DNA from 2 places in the Lysinimonas soli genome. Region 2 is predicted to be linked to the other one. Evidence: predicted binding sites of a transcription regulator. Region 2 holds the regulator's gene; the other holds the start of a gene.
What was found. The regulator HrcA, encoded in region 2, represses chaperone genes, less so after heat shock. The targets are predictions, from matches to a motif close to TTNGCACTCGNNNNNNNCGAGTGCNAA.

Region 1 (7,560 bases), 1.3 Mb from region 2:
CCGTGCCGGCCGTCTCGATCGTGCTGCTCGTCGTGACCGGTCGCGCCCTGCACGACCGGGTCGCGGGCACTCGGGTCATGGCGACGACCGCGCCGGCTCCCGCGCTCTGAGCCGGGTCGCCCCGGCTGCCCACCGGGCCGGTTCGAGGCCCCCGCCATCCGGTTCGAGTCGCGACGCGCACCCCGAACACGGCGAAGCGGGCGGCCCCTCCGAAGAGGAACCGCCCGCTTGCGATTTCGGCGGTGATGTCGGCGCTCAGTGTTCGCAGGACGCTGCCGCGCTCACGCCGGCATGCGACGTCGAATCGCCATCGGCGATTAGAAGTCCATGCCGCCCGTCGGGTCGCCCGCGGGAGCCGCGGACTTCTCCGGCTTGTCGGCGACGACGGCCTCGGTGGTGAGGAACAGCCCGGCGATCGACGCGGCGTTGAGCAGCGCGGAGCGGGTGACCTTCACCGGGTCGTTGATGCCGGCGGCCAGCATGTCGACGTACTCGCCGGTCGCGGCGTTGAGGCCCTGACCGACGGGGAGGTGACGCACCTTATCGACGACGACGCCCGGCTCCATGCCGGCGTTGAGCGCGATCTGCTTGAGCGGCGAGTCGATCGCGACGCGCACGATGTTCGCACCGGTCGCCTCGTCTCCCGTCAGACCCTTGATGATCTTGCCCTCGAAGGCGTTCTTGCCCGCCTGGATGAGCGCGACGCCACCACCGGCGACGATGCCCTCTTCGACGGCGGCCTTCGCGTTGCGCACGGCGTCCTCGATGCGGTGCTTGCGCTCCTTGAGCTCGACCTCCGTTGCGGCACCGGCCTTGATGACCGCGACACCTCCGGCGAGCTTCGCGAGGCGCTCCTGGAGCTTCTCACGGTCGTAGTCGCTGTCGGTGTTCTCGATCTCGGCACGGATCTGCTTCACGCGACCGGCGATGGCCGAAGCCTCACCGGCGCCCTCGATGATCGTGGTCTCGTCCTTGGTGACGATGACCTTGCGGGCCTGGCCGAGCAGGTCGAGGGTGGCGTTCTCGAGCTTGAGACCGACCTCCTCGCTGATGACCTGGCCGCCGGTGAGGATCGCGATGTCCTGCAGCTGCGCCTTGCGACGGTCTCCGAAGCCGGGGGCCTTGACGGCGACCGACTTGAAGATGCCACGGATCTTGTTGACGACGAGGGTCGCGAGAGCCTCGCCATCCACGTCCTCGGCGATGATGAGCAGCTGCTTGCCGGCCTGGATGACCTTGTCGACGACGGGCAGCAGGTCCTTGATGTTCGAGATCTTCGAGTTGACGATCAGGATGTACGGGTCTTCGAAGACCGCTTCCTGACGCTCGGGGTCGGTCACGAAGTACTGCGACAGGAAGCCCTTGTCGAAGCGCATGCCCTCGGTGAGCTCGAGCGTGGTGCCGAAGGTGTTCGACTCCTCGACGGTGACGACGCCCTCCTTGCCGACCTTGTCGATGGCCTCGGCGATGAGCGCACCGATCTCGGTGTCGCCGGCGGAGATGGAGGCGGTGGCCGCGATCTCCTCCTTGGTCTCGATCTCCTTGGCGTTGGCGACGAGCTCCTTGATGACGGCCTCGACGGCCTTCTCGATGCCGCGCTTCAGGCTGATCGGGTCGGCGCCGGCCGCGACGTTGCGCAGGCCCTCGCGGACGAGCGCCTGGGCGAGCACGACCGAGGTGGTCGTTCCGTCACCGGCGACGTCATCCGTCTTCTTCGCGACCTCCTTGACCAGCTCGGCGCCGATCTTCTCGAAGGGGTCGTCGAGTTCGATCTCCTTGGCGATGGAGACGCCGTCGTTGGTGATCGTGGGGGCGCCCCACTTCTTCTCCAGCACGACGTTGCGACCGCGCGGGCCGAGCGTGACGCGCACGGCGTCAGCCAGGATGTTGAGGCCGCGCTCGAGGCCGCGACGGGCCTCTTCGTCGAAAGCGATGATCTTAGCCATAAGTGTGTGTCGTCCCTCCCGGACGTGTTCCAAGCAGAGTCGAACGCGGCGACCCGGATCGTTCGATCGCGCCACGCGTTCTTTAGCACTCACGACGTGTGAGTGCCAGAGCTCATTCTGGCACTCGACATGAGGGAGTGCAAGCTGCGCGAGCCGACCAGGGTCGCGCACCTCCTCGGCAGAACGAGGAGAGCCATCGTGAGCCGCGGTGCGACGAGAAGGCGGCTGCGGTGCGGCATCCGTCGAGCGCATGATCCGGATGCCGCGCCCGCAGCCTGACGATGAACCGCCCCGCCCACGGGCCGTCTGCCGGCGAGACTACCGGGCGGGTAGCGAGAGGCCGCGGACGGCGCGCAGGGGCGTGCCCGGACTCGCCACGGGGGTCAGGCGGGTCGGACGCCCTCGGCCTGCGGCCCCTTGCTTCCCGTGCCCACCTCGAAGGTGACGGCCTGACCCTCCTCGAGGACCTTGTAGCCCGTCATGTCGATCGCGGAGTAGTGAACGAAGACGTCCTGACCCTCACCGTCGATCGTGATGAAGCCGTAGCCCTTCTCCGCGTTGAACCATTTGACGGTGCCGTTCGTCATGGTGTTGCTCCTCGCTGTGTCGACCCGTCGCGCAAACGACTGACGCGATCGTACTGTCGCGAAAAGCCCGAAAACGTCGCCAGGCCACGCTCAGAGCGGCAGATGACGGCCTTTCAACAAAGATTAAACGCGGGCGTAACACGTTCGTCTTTTCGGGGGCCATGAGGGGTGCGGAACGGCGGGCGTCCTGGCGGCGGCCCGGCGACCGAGGGGGACGACGGACGCGGGGTCAGCCGGCGGGCTTGTAGTCGGACCCGAGGACGATCGTCACGGGCGCGCCGAGGTAGGCATCCGACAACTGCACCTGCTTGGCGCCGATCAACTGGGCGAGTCCGCGCGCGATGCCTTCGAAATCGGCGGAGCGGTAGTAGACCACCGTCGTCTTCTCGGCGCGGGTCGACGCGTCGGCACGCGCCGGATCCGGCCAGCCGGCCGCCTTGATGACGTCGCCGGCCTTGTTCTGCAGACCGTCGGTCGGCGAGCCGTTGAGCACCGAGATCGACAGCTTGAGCTTGGGGTCGACCTTCGTCGGGTCGGTCACCGCATCGGCCGTCTTGCTCGGCGTGGGCGTCGGGGTGGCCGATGCCGACGTTCCGGCGAATGGAAGGTCGAGCTTGAACGCCGGGTACAGGCGCGACAGCACGAAGAGGCCGACCACGACGAGCACGACCGTGGCGAGCGCCGCCCAGCCGACGCGGATCCAGCCGCGGCCGGCCTTGGGCGGGGCGCGATGTGCGCCGACGCGCGCGAGGTCGCCGGGGATCTCGTCGAACTGATCGGGAGGAAAACTGGCCATCTAGTCGGTCGTGTCCTGAGTCGTCGCGGTGTCGGAGCGGAAGGTTCGAGCGGCACGGGATCGCGCGCGAGCGTCACGCAGACGCTGCAGACGACGCACGAGCAGAGGATCCTGCTGCAGCGCGGCGGGCGAATCGATCAGCGCGTACAGCATCTGATAGTACCGGGCGGCGGGAAGGCCGAACTCCGCGCGGATCGCGGCCTCCTTGGCGCCGACACGGGAGGCCCAGGCGCGCTCGAAGTCGAGCACGCGCAGTTCGAGCTCGTCGAGCGGGGCGTCCACGTGGTGCTGCACAGCCGACACGGGTCACCTCCGTCGTTTCCGTTGAGCGCCGAGCCGGCGCATCCCACCGGTCTTCCGGCGTCCCGCCGATCCTAGGTGCCCGTGGCTGGGAGTTCCGGTTGCCCCGCGGGGCCGATCTGAGACAACCACGAGATCCGGTCGCCGTGCGCCGCGGCGTGGGCGAGTGGCTCGCCGTCGAGGGCCAGGACGAACGGGGTCGGATGCGGCGCGCTCAGCCCGCGCATCCGCTCAAGCACCCCGGGCAGGGCGCCCGCCGCTTCGAAGGTGACCAGTCGCCCGCCCGCTTCCCGGACCGCAGGGGCCAGCGCCGCGCGATCCGCCGGGGGAAGGTAGACCAGGGTGCCGAGCGAGGCGACGACCAGGCTCGCCCCCGGGGCTTCCTCCGCCGCGACCGCCGCGACGGAGGGCAGGGCGCTCAGCGCATCGCCCGCCACCACGAGCGGAGGATCGTCGGCCACCGCCGCGAGCGCGGCGCGCAGCCGGGCGAGGCGAGCGGGACGGTCCGGCGGGAGCAGGGCCTCGAGCCAGCGCCGATCGTCGGGCGCGGTCGGCGACAGCGGATGGAGGTCGATACCGCGGCGCCAGACGATCTCGGGCATCCGGGTCGGGGCGGTGCCGACGCCCGTCGTTGTGGTCGCGAGCAGGGGCTCGCCCGACCCGAGCGGCGGGTCGTCGTCGAAGCGGTAGGAGTAGCGGTCGAGGGCGAGGCAGAGCCCCGCCGCCGCACCGAGCTCGAGCAGGGCGATCGGCCCCGGGATGCGGTCGAGCGCGACCAGCAGCGGGATGCAGCGGCCGACCTCGTTGGTCTGCGTGCGACGGGTGCGTGCGACATCCGCGACGTCGTCCCAATGAGCCACGACCCAGTCGCGCCATCGCGGATAGTCGGCGGCGGGTGCGCCGCACCACGCCGCCGCCGCGAACAGCAGCGAGGGCTGCCGGTGCTCGCGCGGCAGCGCCTCGATGAGCGCGAGCAGTTCGGGGTCGCCCGTGACACCCAGCGCCCAGTCGACCTGACGCTCCGAGGTGACGGCGAGTTCGACGGCGGCACGTCGGTACCAGTCCGCTGTTGCGCTCATGGGGCCATCCTCCCCGGTCGCGGCGACCCGCGTGGGAACGTTCGCGACGCGACTCGGGTTGAATAGGGGAACACGACATCCTCCCGAACGGAGATCCTCATGAGCACCCCCGCCACCCCGCCGGCCGAGGCCGGTCCCGGCAGCCCGGCCGCCTCGCACTACGCGGTCGAGAAGACCGATGCCGAGTGGCAGGCCGAGCTCGGCCCCGAACGCTTCGAGGTGCTGCGCCGTTCGGCGACCGAACGCGCCTGGACCGGGGAACTGCTCGACGAGAGCCGCGCCGGCCTCTATACCTGTGCGGCCTGCGGGGCCGAGCTGTTCAAGAGCGGCACGAAGTTCGACTCCGGCTGCGGCTGGCCGAGCTTCTACGACTCGGTGAACCCGGATGCCGTCGAGCTCATCGAGGACCGTTCGCTCGGGGTGGTGCGCACCGAGGTGCGCTGCGCGAACTGCGGCTCGCACCTCGGCCACGTGTTCGACGACGGCTTCGGCACGCCCACCGGCCTGCGCTACTGCATGAACTCGCTGTCGCTGGGGTTTCAGCAGGATGCCGCGGCCGAATGACGAGCGCCCGCGAGTGACCGGCGTCTGCAGGTGACCTCGCCCCGCGGTCCGGTCGCGGCGGCTCTGCGCGCACGCCGCTCGTATCCCGCGGTCGGGGATGCGGCACCGACCACCCGCGAGTTGCTGCCGCTGATCGCGAGCGCCGGATCGCTCGCCGACCACGCCTCGCTGCGCCCGTGGCGGATCATCGCGGTGCGCGGCCCGGCGCGCGAGCGGGTCGGTGCGGCGATCGCCGAGGCCTCGGGACTGACCGGGCCGGCCGCCGAGAAGCTGGCCGCCAAGCCGCTGCGGGCTCCGCTGCTGCTCGCGATCGTGTTCTCGCCGAAGCCGAGCATCAAGGTGCCGGAGTGGGAGCAGGAGGCCGCGGCATCCGGTGTCGCCCACGCCCTGAGCCTGCTGCTCGACGAGGCCGGCTGGGGCGTCATGTGGCGCACGGGGCTGCAGCTGCGGTCGGATGCCGTCGCGCGGGCGCACGAGCTGGCTCCCGGCGAGCGGCTGATGGGCTGGCTCTACGTGGGGGCCAAGCCCGACGGCAAGAGCGGACGCCGCGAACCGGTCAAGGCGCGGGATCACCTGAGCTCGTTGTGAACGGCGCGCTGCGACGGCGGCGCGGGATCGCCGCGATCACGACGGCCAGCAGGGTCAGGGCCGCCCCCGCGATCGTGACCGGCGCGACCGCATGCGACTGCACCGGCGCCAGCAGGTCGAAGAGCACCGCCGTCACCAACTGACCCGAGAGCACCGCGAGGCCCATGAGCAGCACCCCGGTGCTGCGGACGATGGCCGCCTGCCCGGCGATGAAGACCGTGCCGACCGTGCCGCCCAGGTAGAGCCAGGGCGTCACCGGGAAGTGGGTGGGCCATCCGACGATCGCGGTGTGGATGACGGCCGCGACCAGCAGGACGATCGCGCCGACCAGGAAGTTGCCGAAGGTCGCGGTGAAGGCCGAGCCGGCGACCGCCTTGACCTGGCCGTTGACCGCCTGCTGCCAACCGACGGCGAGCCCCGCGCCGAACGGCACGAGCAGAACCCACAGCGGGATGCCGGGACGCAACTCCGACGAGGCCGCGAGCACGACGGCGACGAGCGCGAGCACCGCGCCGAGCAGGCGCTGCGGGGTCACCGGCTTCGGCCGCGCGGTTCCCAGGCCGCGCCGGTCGACGAGCAGCGAGCTGACGGTCTGCCCCGCCACCACCCCGACCGTGAACAGGGCGACGCCGACCAGCCCGACGACGAGCGACTGCGAGAGCACGAAGAACGCACCGGCTGAGCCACCGACCACGTACCACCAGGGGATCCGACGGGTCCGCACCGCGGTCGCGACCCGCACGATGCCCCGGCGGCCCGGCCGCCAGAACAGGCTCGCAACGGCGAGGATGACGAGGCCCGACCCGAAGGAGATGAGCGCAGATACGAAGCCGTCTCCGAGCCGCTGCCCGAGCTCGCCGTTGATGCGTGACTGCAGGGCGACCAGCACCCCCGTGCCGAACGCCGCCAGCAGCAGGAGCGCGGTGCGCAGCGGATGCGCGGCGGCCTCGACCGGGACGAGCGCGGAGTCCTCTGCCGCATCCCCGTCGGGTTTGGGCTGCGTCTCCACCACCGGCGGAAGGTCATCGGCGGGAGTGGGCATCACCGCAACGCTAGCGCGCGGGTCGCGTGTGCCGTCCCCGATGTGCGGTGGTCGTGGCGCGGTCGGCTGTCACTCGGTTCCCGAGGGATGCGACGCGTCCGCCGATCCTCCCAACAACAGGAGCAGGAACCGGGTGGGCTCCAGCCCCTCGACCTCGTGCCGAACATTGCCGTCGACGTGGACGATGGCACCGGCAGACAGCTCGATCCGTTGCTGCTGCAGTTCGAGCGCGACCCGGCCCTCGACGACCTGGATGAGGATCGGCACCGCCACGACATGCTCGTGCATGACGGCACCGCCATCGATCGCCACCCCCAGCACGGTGACCGCCGCGGACTTGAACAGCCGATGCGATCGCACCCGCCCCGATTCGATCGGCAGGGCACGCAGCAGTGCCTCCGCGTCCGCGATCAGCACCTCGTAGCCCGGATTCACGGTGGCGTCGTCCATGCATAGAAAGTATCATCATCCTGTTTATTCGAGTAGAGTCGGCGCGTGATGATCGACCGCAGCGAGGAATACCACGCCGCGCTGGCATCGACCAGCCGCCGGCAGGTTCTGGATTCCCTCCTCGCCTCGTCCGAGCCGCTGGACGCATCCGCCGTCGCCGACCGTCTCGGGCTGCATGTGACTACCGCCCGCTTCCACCTCGACCAGC
Region 2 (7,560 bases):
GAAGAGGCGTTCGTCGTCGAACGGCGGGCCGACGATTCGGTGTGGCTCGTCATCCGCGCGTTCTCGCGCCCGGCGAACGCGTTCTTCTGGGCGGCGTACCCGGCGCTGCGGCTGCTGCAGGCCGTTTTCACCGATCGCTACAAACGCGCCCTGGCAGGACCGATCGACGAGTAGTGGACAAGGACCAAAGACTCACCTGATCGGCAGAAGGCGAGCGTAAGCTCACATTCCGTGAGCGACTACCGACCCCCCGTATCCGATCTGGCCTTCATCCTCGAGCACATCGTCGGCTACGACGAGATCTCGCAGTTCCCGGGCTTCGAGCACGCCGACCTCGACACCGTCACGGGACTGCTCAGCGAGGCGGGGGATTTCGCCGCGGAGGTCATCGCCCCGACGAACCGCGCGGGGGACACGCACGGTGCTGTGCGGAATCCGGATGCGACGGTCACCACATCCCCGGGCTTCAAGGAGGCCTACGCCAAGCTCGTCGAGGCCGGGTGGGCGTCGCTCCCGTTCCCGGAGGAGTTCGACGGCGGCGGGTTCCCGGCGGTCGTCGGGCTGGCCATCCAGGAGATGCTGCTCGGCGCCAACATGGCGTTCTCGCTCGCTCCGCTCCTGACGCAGGGCGCCATCGACGCGCTGCTGCACTACGGCAGTGCCGAGCAGAAGGCGCTCTACCTGCCGCACATGGTCTCCGGAGAGTGGTCTGGCACGATGAACCTGACCGAACCTCAGGCGGGCTCGGACGTGGGCGCCCTCGTGACGAAGGCCGTCCCGCGCGATGACGGCACCTTCGGCATCACCGGTCAGAAGATCTTCATCACCTACGGCGAGCACGACATGGCCGAGCAGATCGTGCACCTCGTGCTGGCGCGCACCCCGGGCGCACCGGAGGGAACCGCGGGCATCTCGTGCTTCATCGTGCCGAAGTTCCTGCTCAACGAGGACGAGTCGCTGGGCGAGCGCAACGGCGTGAAGGTGCTCTCCATCGAGCACAAGATGGGGATCCACGGATCGCCGACCTGCGTCATGGAGTACGACGACGCCACCGGCTACCTCATCGGGGATCTGAACAAGGGCATGCGGATCATGTTCGTCATGATGAACAGCGCGCGCCTCTCGGTCGGCAACCAGGGAGTCGCGTTGAGCGAACGCGCGTACCAGCAGTCGCTCGCGTACGCCCAAGAGCGCCACCAGGGAGCGGCCGTCGTGCCGGGCGGGATCGTCCCCGACGCGCCGATCATCGATCATCCCGACGTGCGGCGGATGCTGATGACGCAGAAGAGCTTCATCACGGCCCTTCGGAGCCTGATGCTCTACAACGCCGGCGAGACCGATCGCAGTGTCCACCACCCTGACCCGGACGTGCGCGCCCGCGCCACCGAGGTCGTCGCGCTGCTGACCCCGATCTGCAAGTCGATGGGCACCGACCTCGGCAACGAGCTCACCTCTCTCGCGCTGCAGATCCACGGCGGCATGGGCTTCATCGAAGAGACCGGGGCCGCACAGCACTACCGCGACGTCCGCATCGCCGCGATCTACGAGGGCACCAACGGCATCCAGGCCGCTGATCTGATCGGGCGCAAGCTCGGGGTGCGCGGCGGCGCTTCGGTGATCGAGTTCCTCGCGCAGCTGCGTGAGCTCGATGGCGAGTTGGCGGGCGCGGGCGAGGAGTTCGCCAGCATCCGGTCGAACTTCATCGAGCAGCTCGACAAGCTGCAGCAGACCACGAACTGGATGCTGCGCACCGGTGCCGGCGATCCGGCGGCGGCGCTCTCGGGCTCGAGCCCGTACCTGCGCCAGTTCGGTCTCGTGGTGCTCGCCTGGCTGCTGGCGAAGGGTGCGCTTGCCGCCGCCCCGCTGGACCCGAGCGTGGCCGAGACCCGGCTCGTGCTCGCGCGGTTCTTCGCCGAGCAGCAGTTGCCGGCCGCGAGCGGGTTCGCGGCGGCGGCCACCGCCGGAGCCACCGACCTGTTCGCGCTCGACGCGGGCCAGTTCGCCGACCTCGTGAGTCGCTAGCGGCGACGTCCTGCCGATCCGTCCCGGTCCGGGCGCCGGCGCAGTCGCGTGGGCCGTCGCAGGCGATGCCGTGGCGAATGACGGGGGACAATGGGGACACCATGCCCTCCGCCCTGCCGCTCGCCGACCCCGCACCCGCCGACGGGCTGCTGCCCGCCTCAGTGGTCGACGGCTGGAATCAGCGCGACTTCGGCGTCTACGTGCACGTGCCGTTCTGCCGCGTGCGATGCGGCTACTGCGACTTCAACACGTACACGGCCGATGAGGTCCGCGGCGTCAAGCAGAGCGACTACGCGGGGCAGGCCCTGGTCGAGATCGCCCGCGGGCGGGAGGTGCTCGCGGCGACCGGCGCGGTGTCCCGTCCGGTCTCGACCGTCTTCTTCGGCGGCGGCACCCCGACTCTCCTGCCGGTGAGCCAGCTCGCGCAGCTGCTCGACGGGGTCCGTCAGGCCTGGGGTCTCGCGCCCAGCGCCGAGGTCACGACCGAGGCGAACCCCGATTCGGTCGGGCCGGAGTCGCTCGCCGAGCTCGCGGAGGCAGGCTTCACGCGGGTCAGCTTCGGGATGCAGTCGGCGGTGCCTCGCGTGCTGGCGACCCTCGAACGGACCCACGATCCTGCCCGGATCCCGCTCGTGGTCGAATGGGCGCGCGCGGCGGGGCTGCAGGTGAGTCTCGACCTGATCTACGGAACGCCGGGGGAGACCCTGGATGATTGGCGCGCGTCTCTCGACCTGGCGGTGGCGCAGCATCCGGATCATCTGAGCGCCTACGCGCTGATCGTCGAGAGCGGCACCAAGCTGGCACGCCAGATCGCGCGCGGCCAGGTGCCCGAGCCCGACGACGATCTGCAGGCGGACATGTACGAGCTCGCCGACGCGACCCTCTCGGCGGCGGGCTACCAGTGGTACGAGCTGAGCAACTGGTCGCGGGATGCCGCCCATCGCTCGCGTCACAACCTCGCCTACTGGACCGGTCAGGACTGGTGGGGCGTGGGCCCCGGGGCCCACTCGCACGTCGGCGGAGTGCGCTGGTGGAACGTCAAGCACCCCGCCGCCTACGCCGAACGGATCGCGGCGGGTGTCTCGCCCGCCGCGGGGCGGGAGACCCTCGACGCCGAGACGCGTCGCACTGAGACGGTGCTGCTCGGCAGCCGGATCGTCGAGGGCCTGCCGACCACCATGCTCGACGCGTCGGGTCGGCGCGAGGTCGCGAGCCTGATCGCCGACGGTCTGATCGATGGACGGGCGGCCCTCGCCGGCCGAATCGTGCTGACTCTGCCGGGACGTCTGCTCGCCGACGCCGTGGTGCGACGCCTCCTCGGCTCCTAGCCACCCTCGGCAGGGGGCAGGGGGCTACTTCACGAACTCGATCGCGACCGGATAGCGGTAGAACTCCCCGCGGTTGGCGGCCATCGCGGCGATGATGCCGAACACGATGTTGAGGACGGCGACCGCGGCGAGCACGAAGAAGCCGATGACCACGAAGGCGAGCACGACGCCGACGAGGTAGCCGATCAGCACCGTCAGCTGGAAGTTGAGCGCCTGCCGGGTGTGCCAGCGGACGAACGGGCCGCGGTCCTTGAGCACGAGGTAGCCGATGAGCGGCGCGAGCCAGTGGAAGAAGATTCCCCCGATGTGCACCAGTGTCGCCCACATCTTCTCGTCGGCGGGACTCATGGTGGGCTGTGCGGCGGTGGGGTCGGCGGGCGGCAGCTGCGTCATCCCGTCAGTCTGGCGCATCGAAGGCAGACAGCACGAGAGCCGGACCCGAAGGCCCGGCTCTCGTGGAGAATCAGTGTGCGACTACTTGATCCAGCGGATATTGACCGGGTAGCGGTACGAGCCGCCGCCGTTGACCTTCACGCCGCCGAGGATCGCGAAGATGATGTTCACGATGATCACGGCCCAGATGACGAGCGTGATCAGCAGGGCGAGGATCCAGCCGACGACCGGGATGAAGCCCAGGATCAGGTTGACGATGTTGCCGGCGATGATGATGCCCGTCACGTTGATGGTCCAGTTGAGGGCCTCCTTGCCCTCGACGGCAACCTTGGGGCCGCGGTCCTTGAAGACCAGGTAGATGATGAGAGCCGGCAGGAGCAGGATGATATTTCCGAAGTGAGCGAACGAGGCCCACTGCTTGTCCTCTGCCTCGGTCAGCGGCGCTGCCGGCTGCGGGGCGGCGGGGGCGGGTTCGGTCATGGTATGTCGCCTTTCGATGTGCGGGGTGGACCCGGGGTTCTGAGAAAGAGCACGGGCTGGCGCCTTCGCTGGCCTCCGAAGAGGAGTGGCGCAAGCACAGACACAAGGTAGCGCCTCGCAAATGGCGGGTGCAACGACTTGGTAACGGTGTGTCGCGCTATTATTAGCAGTCAGGTGGGGCGAGTGCTAAGCCCCTGCCGCAGGGGCGATGGATGACGGAAGGCGGTGCACGATGGTCTCGGAACGCGGTCTCGAGGTGCTGCGCGTCATCGTGCAGGACTACGTCGCCTCACGCGAACCCGTCGGATCGAAGACGATCGTCGAACGGCATTCCTTCGGCGTCTCGGCCGCGACGATCCGCAACGACATGGCGCAGCTGGAGGAAGAGGAGCTGATCGCGGCACCGCACACCTCCTCGGGGCGGGTCCCGACCGACAAGGGGTACCGGGTCTTCGTCGACCAGCTCACCGAGGTCCGGCCGCTCAGTGCGGCCCAGCGCACCGCGATCGAGGCGTTTCTCGGGCAGGCGGTCGACCTCGACGACGTGCTCTCGAGGACGACGCGGTTGCTGTCCCAGCTCACCAATCAGGTCGCGCTCGCGCAGTATCCGTCGTTCGGCATGGCACGGGTGCGCCACATCGAGGTCGTGGCGCTCGGGCCGGCCCGGCTCATGACGGTGCTCATCACCGACACCGGACGGGTCGATCAGCGCCTTCTCGAACTGTCGGGGCTCGGCGACGTCGTGCTCGGCGAGGAGTTGCTCGGCGAGCTGCGCGGCAAGCTCAACGCCGAACTCGGTGGCAAGTCACTGGCGGAGGCCGGGCAGCTGTTGCGCGCATTCGCCGGGTCGTTCGCCCCTGTGCACTCGGCGATCGTCGAGGCGGTCGCCGCGTGCCTCTCGGAACAGGTCGCCGCCAACCGGCAGGATCGCCTCGTCATGTCGGGCGCCGCGAACCTCGCTCGCACCGAGGGAGACTTCAGCGGGAGCATCTATCCTGTCCTCGAAGCGATCGAAGAACAGGTGATCCTGATCAGGCTGTTCAGCGAGATGGAGATCGACGCCGACGGAGTGTCGGTCAGCATCGGTCGCGAGAACCAGGGCTTCGGGGCCGATGCCGGCCAGCTGAGCGAGACGAGCGTGCTCGCCTCGGGGTACTCGGCATCCGGGGGGAGCGTGGCACGTCTCGGCGTGCTCGGTCCGACCCGCATGGACTATTCGAACAACATGGCAGCCGTGCGAGCCGTCGCTCGCTATCTGACGCGGCTGCTGGGTGAAGAAAGCGCGTGAGGAACGGTAAGAGTGGCTGACCACTACGAGGTTCTGGGGGTCGACCGCGCCGCGACACCAGAAGAGATCAAGAAGGCGTACCGCAGACTGGCCCGCGAGCTGCATCCGGATGTCAATCCGAGCGACGACGCGGCCGAGCGCTTCAAGCTGGTGACGCACGCCTACGACGTGCTGAGCGATCCGGATCAGCGCGAGCGCTACGACCTTGGCCCGCAGGCCGGCTTCGGCGGCGGGGCCGGCGGGTTCGGATTCGGCGACATCTTCGAGACGTTCTTCGGTGCGGCACAGGGGCGTACGAGCGGCCCGCGGTCCCGTCGAGAGCGCGGCCAGGACGCCCTGCTGCGCATCGAGATCGACCTCGACGAGGTCATCTTCGGCACCAAGCGCGAGGTCGACGTCGACACCGCGATCCTGTGCGAGACCTGCGCCGGATCGTGCTGCGCGCCGGGCACCTCACCGGTCACCTGCGATATCTGCCGCGGAACCGGGTCGATCCAGCGTTCCGTGCGCTCGCTGCTCGGCAACGTCATGACCTCCTCGCCCTGCGGGACCTGCCGCGGGTACGGAACGGTCATCCCGAACCCCTGCCCCACCTGCGCCGGCCAGGGCCGGGTGCGCGCCAAGCGCACGGTCACCGTCGACGTGCCCTCGGGCGTCGACACCGGCATGCGCCTGCACCTTCCCGGCGAGGGCGAGGCCGGCCCGGCCGGTGGACCGAACGGCGATCTCTACCTCGAAGTCAAGGTCAAGCACCACGACGTCTTCAGCCGCAACGGCGACGACCTGCTCGCCACCCTCGAGGTGCAGATGACGGATGCCATCCTCGGCACGACCGCGACCCTGGCGGCCCTCGACGGCGACGTCGCGATCGAGATCAAGCCCGGGGTGCAGAGCGCCGACATCGTGACCGTCAAGGATCGCGGGATCACCCACCTGCGCGGCGGCGGACGCGGTGATCTCAAGGTGGGCATCCAGGTGGTGACGCCGGTGCGGCTCAACAGCAAGGAGCAGCAGCTGATCAAGCAGTTCTCCGAGAGCCGCCGGCCCGTGCCACCCGAGTTCGCCACCTTCCAGCAGGGCCTGTTCGCCAAGCTGCGCGACCGCTTCCTCGGGATCTAGCACTCCCTGCCGTTGGGTGGGCCCGCGGGCGGGGAGCTGGCCGGCTGGCTTGCGCCGACACCCGCGGTTGCGTGCCGACGCGATTCAGGCCGACACGCCGTGTTGCGCCGTGGATCAGGATGCGGCTCCGGCGTGTTGCCCGCGGCATCCTGAATCCCGCACAGGAGGGGACGGGGCGGGACGGCGCGGCGCGGGATGGGCAGGACGGGAGGCCCGCCCTGCGCCGGACGTGGCACGCTGGACCCATGGCGTCCCTGTACCTGAATCCCGAACTCGAACCGGCGGATGCCGAACTCGGCGCGCGCGTGAGCGTCACCGGTGATGAGGCGCGGCACGCGGTGCAGGTAGCCCGCGTGCGGCTCGGCGAACGGATCGCGATCGGCGATGGATCCGGCTTCGTGGCCTGGGGTGCCGTGGTGACCGCCGAACCCGGCGAACTCGCCATCGAGGTCGACGAGGTGCGGCACGATCCCGAGCCGGAACCTCCCCTCTGGCTGGCCCAGGCGCTGGCCAAGGGTGACCGCGACGAACTGGCGGTGCAGGCGGCGACCGAGCTGGGGGTTTCCGGGATCATCCCGTGGGTCGCCGAACGCTCGGTGTCGCGGTGGGAGGGCGCGAAGGTCGCGAAGGGGCAGGACCGCTGGCGCACGATCGTGCGCGAGGCGAGCAAGCAGGCGATCCGATCGCGCGTTCCGGAGGTCGCAGGCCTCGCGACGAGCGGGGAGCTGGCCCTCCTGCCCGGCGTGCTGTTCGTGCTCGACCCGCTGGCGACGGTGCGCCTCAGCGAGGTGCCACTCGGGGAGGAGCGCATCACGCTCGTCGTCGGGCCGGAGGGCGGCATCTCGCCGCGCGAGTTCGCGGCGTTCGAGGCAGAGGGCGGCGTGCGGGTGCGGCTTGGCCCCGAGGTGCTGCGCACGTCCACCGCCGGGC

Region 1: a site for HrcA is predicted at 2,029-2,055, ahead of groL (chaperonin GroEL). Genes of this name have one in related genera too.

Annotation. Positions count from the first base shown of each region.
Region 1 covers NZ_JBHSMG010000001.1:2,596-10,155, reverse strand. The annotation lists gene ACFPJ4_RS00075 (RDD family protein) at 1-110, shown strand, start outside; gene groL (chaperonin GroEL) at 318-1,946, opposite strand; gene ACFPJ4_RS00065 (cold-shock protein) at 2,330-2,533, opposite strand; gene ACFPJ4_RS00060 (LytR C-terminal domain-containing protein) at 2,763-3,329, opposite strand; gene ACFPJ4_RS00055 (DUF3263 domain-containing protein) at 3,330-3,632, opposite strand; gene ACFPJ4_RS00050 (DUF2332 family protein) at 3,704-4,708, opposite strand; gene msrB (peptide-methionine (R)-S-oxide reductase MsrB) at 4,808-5,272, shown strand; gene ACFPJ4_RS00040 (nitroreductase family protein) at 5,303-5,860, shown strand; gene ACFPJ4_RS00035 (DMT family transporter) at 5,829-6,902, opposite strand; gene ACFPJ4_RS00030 (cupin domain-containing protein) at 6,972-7,352, opposite strand; gene ACFPJ4_RS00025 (helix-turn-helix transcriptional regulator) at 7,401-7,560, shown strand, end outside.
Region 2 covers NZ_JBHSMG010000001.1:1,339,680-1,347,239, reverse strand. The annotation lists gene ACFPJ4_RS06420 (DUF1990 family protein) at 1-174, shown strand, start outside; gene ACFPJ4_RS06415 (acyl-CoA dehydrogenase) at 232-2,022, shown strand; gene hemW (radical SAM family heme chaperone HemW) at 2,124-3,350, shown strand; gene ACFPJ4_RS06405 (DUF4870 domain-containing protein) at 3,375-3,743, opposite strand; gene ACFPJ4_RS06400 (DUF4870 domain-containing protein) at 3,825-4,223, opposite strand; gene hrcA (heat-inducible transcriptional repressor HrcA) at 4,456-5,511, shown strand; gene dnaJ (molecular chaperone DnaJ) at 5,524-6,630, shown strand; gene ACFPJ4_RS06385 (16S rRNA (uracil(1498)-N(3))-methyltransferase) at 6,876-7,560, shown strand, end outside.